Linked DNA regions of Spirulina subsalsa PCC 9445. The protein of the gene in region 1 interacts with the protein of each later gene in a pairwise test. Links are inferred from orthologs where the notes say so. Each region holds a gene or a part of one and is shown on either strand. Other genes may lie near its edges.

Evidence for each region. Proteins that work in one complex are often made in the same cells at the same time.
Region 2: the proteins of SPI9445_RS0105815 (region 1) and ftsZ interact in binary tests that used the Escherichia coli proteins (3 or more experiments, as listed by UniProt). The link is inferred for Spirulina subsalsa PCC 9445 from one-to-one orthologs.

The regions. Positions count from the first base shown.
Region 1 is NZ_JH980292.1:1,225,458-1,228,488, reverse strand. What follows is about bases 103-2,869. They hold SPI9445_RS0105815 (rod shape-determining protein), read left to right. Parts: upstream 103-865; coding sequence 866-1,873; downstream 1,874-2,869. Other genes in these bases: mreD (rod shape-determining protein MreD), read left to right, coding at 2,848-2,869; mreC (rod shape-determining protein MreC), read left to right, coding at 2,019-2,762; SPI9445_RS0105820 (DUF2079 domain-containing protein), read right to left, coding at 103-351. In the rest of the region: more of SPI9445_RS0105820, read right to left, coding at 1-102; more of mreD, read left to right, coding at 2,870-3,031. UniProt on the Escherichia coli protein: Forms membrane-associated dynamic filaments that are essential for cell shape determination. Acts by regulating cell wall synthesis and cell elongation, and thus cell shape.
Region 2 is NZ_JH980292.1:769,685-772,498, reverse strand. It holds ftsZ (cell division protein FtsZ), read left to right. Parts: upstream 1-681; coding sequence 682-1,947; downstream 1,948-2,814. Other genes in the region: thiD (bifunctional hydroxymethylpyrimidine kinase/phosphomethylpyrimidine kinase), read left to right, coding at 1,960-2,766; SPI9445_RS29085 (zinc ribbon domain-containing protein), read right to left, coding at 20-337. UniProt on the Escherichia coli protein: Essential cell division protein that forms a contractile ring structure (Z ring) at the future cell division site. The regulation of the ring assembly controls the timing and the location of cell division.

The DNA.
Region 1 (3,031 bases):
TCCCCGTTGTTGGGCGAGAATATAGGTCAGAATCGCGCTGCTAGCTAGTGCCAATGCCTGCACCAAAAACAACCAATGAACATCAGGATAAATCCAATAGAACAGGCCGAGGGGATATAACACAACGGCCGCATGATCCCCCAGCAGATGATAGCCGGAAAATGAAACAATGGGGGATTTTCCCCGACTAATCAAATAGACCAGTTGATCAAACCAGCCCAAATCATAGGCCGTAGACTGGAAAAGCGCGTGTCTGACGCTACTGGCGAGGAACAAGACGACAAAAGCCACTACAACCAGTTTGAGGAGGGGGGTTCGGTGGGCTGAAGATGAGAATTTGTGACTGATCATAGGTACGGGAGTTTTGAGAGAATTTTTCCCATTATGGACAATTTACCTATTCCCTTCTTGACCATTTAAGCTTGTGTGCATTTTGTCAAGTCCCCCTCTCCCTCCCTCCCGACACCCGACTCCCGTTCTCTTCAGCCACCCCCAGTTAATCTCTCCGGAACAGCCCCAAAACCCCAGAAAAACAGAAACCGAAACCCCTTGTACAAAAATCAAGGGGGCAGAAAGAAGAGTTGGTGCTAGAATCTGAACAGCCAATGCGCCCAAGGGTGTCAAAATCGGCAGAAGGAATAACTCTCATGGACTTGTTCCCCTGCATTGCCCGAGGATTATCTCAGATGGGCTAATGAACAGGCAGTCAAATGAGAGAGATTACTAGACGGATGGGGAAAAACATAATAAAATCCACATCGATTACAGTTAAATGAACTTAAAAGTTAGCTAAACACGACATTATTAGACTTTGGGGGCTTAGAAACGAGTGGGTTTGTTTAGTCGCTTTTCACTATCACGAGATATGGGTATCGACCTCGGTACCGCGAACACCTTAGTGTATGTCTCCGGAAAAGGCATTGTTTTACAAGAACCGTCAGTGGTTGCCATTGACCAAGACTTAAAAGTACCCCTCGCGGTCGGCGAGGATGCCAAAAAAATGCTCGGTCGGACACCGGGCAACGTAGTTGCTTTACGCCCTTTACGGGATGGAGTCATTGCCGACTTTGATACAGCCGAATTAATGCTCAAGCATTTTATTCGCCAAGTTCACGAAGGGAGAGCCTTAGTTTCTCCCCGAATTGTCATTGGGATTCCTAGTGGCGTGACCGGGGTAGAACGTCGAGCCGTGATGGAAGCCGCCTCCCAAGCCGGAGCGCGGGACGTTTATCTGATTGATGAACCCGTCGCCGCCGCCATCGGAGCCGGATTGCCCGTTGCTGAACCCACCGGGAACATGATCATTGACATTGGGGGAGGGACGACTGAAGTCGCCGTTCTCAGTTTGCAAGGAACCGTGTTAAGTGAGTCCGTGCGGGTCGCTGGGGACGAACTCAGCGAGTCCATCACCCAATACATGAAAAAAGTCCATAACCTCGTCGTGGGGGAACGCACCGCCGAAGAAATTAAAATTCAAGTCGGTTCCGCCTACCCCACCCATGATGATGATGAAGTCACCATGGAAGTCCGAGGCTTGCACCTGCTCTCAGGTTTACCTCGTACCGTCACCATTAAAGCGCCTGAAGTTCGCGAAAGTATGTCCGAACCTCTGGCCGTGATTGTGGATGCCGTCAAGCGAACCCTCGAACGCACTCCTCCAGAACTAGCCGCCGATATTATTGATCGAGGCATCATGTTAGCGGGAGGGGGTGCCCTGCTGAAAGGGTTAGATACCCTAATCAGCCATGAAACGGGAATTGTCACCCACGTTGCGGCAGACCCCCTCAGTTGTGTAGTTTTGGGAACTGGGCGTGTCTTGGAAAACTTCAAGCAATTGGAGCGGGTCTTCAGTGGTCGTTCCAGGACTATCTAAATGAATGGGTTGTTGATAGTGAACGGTTAGTCAGGGGGAACTAAAAATGAATCGTGAAGGAATTACCCCATCACCCTCATTTTTTCCCCCACTCCAAAACCCGGCTAACTCTCAACACCCAACGATGAACTATTAACAATTGACTATGTTTACAGTGCGTCGCTGGTGGGAACGTTACGGGTCACAACTGGTTTTAACGGGGGTTGTTCTAGGGATTGCCCTCTTTATCCGTCAGACACAAGGGGCCATAGTTTCAGAACTTTACTATCAAATTGTTCGACCTTTCCAAACAGGCCCTCGTCCTGAAGAAATGCGGTCTAACGCCCGTCTTCTAGAGTTACAGGCTCAAGTGGACGAACTCGAACAGCAAAACCAACTGCTGAAAAACCAACTGGGTTATGTACAGCAGCGCCCTACCAATGTGATTACAGCGCCAATAATTGGTCGTAGTGTTGAGCATTGGTGGGAACAAGTTACCTTGGGGCGAGGGAGCAAAGATGGCATTCAAGAAGGCTATATTGTCACCAGTCCGGGTGGTTTAGTGGGTCGAGTGGTGAAGGTGACACCAAACACCAGTCGGGTTTTATTAGTGAGTGACCCCACCAGTAAAGTGGGTGCTGTGGTCAGTCGGACTCGTTATATGGGGTTTGTGCGAGGGGAAAGCTCTGATGAAGCCGTGATGGAGTTTTTCGAGAAGGTGCCAGATGTGGAGAAAGGCGATAAAATCGTGACCTCCCATGTGAGTCATTTATTTCCTCCAGGTATCCCCATTGGGCAAGTGGAATCTGTTGATTTAGAGAAAAGTCCGGCACCGGAAGTTATTGTCCGCTTAACCACCCCCATTCAGTATTTAGAATGGGTTGTGGTTGAACCCTTTGAACCGAAATAGCGACGCACTCCCCTACCTCTCTCACAGGTAGGGAAAGCTTCAACCGAAACTCTAAAGGACAACAAGTAGAGGACTAACAAGACCTGTGGCAAGGATTTTTGAGGTTTCAGCCCCCATTCGCCAACTCTGTAATTGGTTGATTATTACGGGATCTGTGCTGATTTGTTTAATGGTGGTGTTTGCCCGCTTACCGGGGACGGAACTGTTAGGCATTCGACCCAATTGGCTTTTAATTTGGGTGGTGGTGTGGAGTGTTAAGCGGACGGTGT
Region 2 (2,814 bases), 460 kb from region 1 along the record:
ATACCCTGTTGTCAGAGTCTTATACTTCCAAGACTATCTGTGAACTACCCCACCCTGCCATTGGCGAGGATGAGGCTTCCTGATTCAACGGAACATTTAGCAAAACCGAAGTTTTACCCAGTTCTCTTATATTCCCGACCCAAGCCCTATCGCTGATTCCCAACGACAATATCCGCAAGGCTTCATTTTTAATGTTTTGCGCTGCATTAATATCACGGTCGTGGTGAGTGCCACAATTTTGACATTCCCATTGCCGAACCTCTAACGCTAAACTATCTACTCGATTAAGGCAAACGTGACAAGTTTTTGAAGACGCAAAAAAGCGGTCAACTTCAATATAAGTTTTCCCCGTGCATTATCAAAACTCAACACTACTGATAAGATGGTAAAATCTTATCAGATGATTCGCTATTGCTTAGTTTATTTTTAGTTGGCTATCCATGCCCTCCCTGTAAACGAGGAAGGGGAGTTTCGCAACATTTTTGTTAAAATTTTTATACCGAGCGGGGTCAAAGTGTGTACACTGAGCGGTGTCGAAGTGCGTCAGGGCATGGCGTATTAGAAAATTCCTGTGGAGATGGTCTGACGGGCGCAGCATCGCAAGCGTCAAGAATCTGTGAAGCAGGAACTCTTAAGTGTAAACTTACAGAATCTCCCGTGATAGTGTACTTTAACGGGAGAGTGTGTCAACCCAACTACCCTAATATTCCTGGAACTGTGGCAAGTAACTCACCCTTTCATAACCCCGGACTCTCTCTTCCTCAAAGCACTGACTATGGTACTCCTGCTCAAGAAACTATGACATTTGACAAAATTGTACCCAGTAACGCCGCCCAAATTAAGGTCATTGGTGTAGGGGGTGGCGGTTGTAATGCGGTGAATCGCATGATTGCCAGTGGTATTACTGGGGTCGAATTTTGGGCGATTAACACCGACTCCCAAGCCCTAGAATTAACGGCAGCCCCCCATCGTTTACAAATTGGCCAAAAATTGACCAGAGGATTGGGGGCTGGGGGGAATCCGGCGATTGGTCAAAAGGCGGCAGAAGAATCCCGGGATGAAATTGCCAACGCTTTAGAAGGCACGGATTTGGTGTTTATTACCTCGGGAATGGGTGGTGGTACAGGAACGGGTGCATCTGCTATTGTCGCGGAAGTGGCCAAGGAAATTGGCTGTTTGACGGTGGGGATTGTTACTCGTCCTTTTACCTTTGAAGGGCATCGCCGCACAACCCAAGCCAATGAAGGGATTGCTGCTCTACAAGGCCGGGTGGATACGTTGATTGTGATTCCGAACAATAAGTTACTGTCGGTGATTTCTCCCGAAACTCCGGTACAACAAGCCTTTATGGTGGCCGATGATATCCTACGCCAAGGGGTTCAAGGGATTTCCGATATTATTATTATCCCCGGTTTAGTGAATGTGGACTTTGCGGACGTGCGTGCTGTGATGGCGGATGCGGGTTCGGCGTTGATGGGCATTGGAACGGGTTCCGGGAAGTCTCGCGCTAGAGAAGCGGCCAGTATGGCGATTTCTTCGCCCTTGTTGGAGTCTTCTATTGAGGGGGCGAAAGGGGTGGTCTTTAATATTACAGGCGGCTCTGATTTGACGCTCCATGAGGTGAACACCGCAGCAGAGACGATTTATGAGGTGGTGGATCCCAACGCCAATATTATTTTTGGGGCGGTGATTGATGACCAAAGTCAGGGGGAATTGACAATTACGGTGATTGCGACGGGTTTTTCTGGGGAAACTCCGGCGAAAAGTACAACCAGTGGTCGGACGATACCCACGGCCCCAAAGCCTAACCGGGCGGTGAATCAACCGACGACTCCTCCTAAACCTGCTGCTAATCCTGCGCCGCCCCCGGATGTGAGTTCTCCCCTCAAGGGGACGGGATTGGATATTCCCGAGTTCCTACAACGCCGTCGTTTTCCTCGACGTTGAGGGTAAGGGAGCATGACAAAGAAGGCGCTAACCATTGCAGGTTCAGATAGTGGTGGGGGTGCGGGGATTCAAGCGGATCTGCGCACCTTCTCGTTCCACTGTGTTCACGGTATGAGTGCGGTCACTTGTGTGACGGCTCAAAATACCCAAGGGGTGAGTCGGGTGGATGGTTTATCGCCCGAGGCCGTTGTGGCTCAGGTGCGGGCTGTGGTGACGGATATTGGGGTGGATGGGGCGAAAACGGGGATGTTGCTCAATGAGGGTATTATTGAGGTGGTGGCGGAGGTGGTGCAGGAGTTGGGGATCTATCCTTTGGTGGTGGATCCGGTGATGGTGTCTCGCACGGGCTCCCAGTTGATTGATGAGCGGGCGATCGCAACTCTGACCTCTTGTTTGTTGCCCCAAGCTACTATCCTGACTCCTAACCGTTATGAAGCCCAACTTTTAAGCGGTTTGGAGTTGAATAATTTGGCGGATATGCAGCAAGCCGCCCAGAAAATCTATCAATTGGGGTCTAAGGCCGTTTTGGTCAAAGGAGGGGGCATGACGGGCGCGTTAAAGGGCGTTGATGTATGGTTTGATGGGGATAATCTCACGGTGTTTAAAACCGAAACGGTGGACACTCCCCACACCCACGGCACCGGTTGCACCTTGTCGGCGGCGATCGCGGCTCAATTAGCCCTCGGAGCTTCTCCCTCCGATGCGGTGGAACAGGCGAAAAACTATGTCACCCAAGCCCTACACTATGCCATCCCCCTCGGTCAAGGCACGGGTCCGGTTGGGCATTTTTTCCCCCTCTTACCGGATCTCACTCCCTGATTTTTCAGTTATTTATTTTAAGTCATTTTTCTTGACTTTTGCTCACTT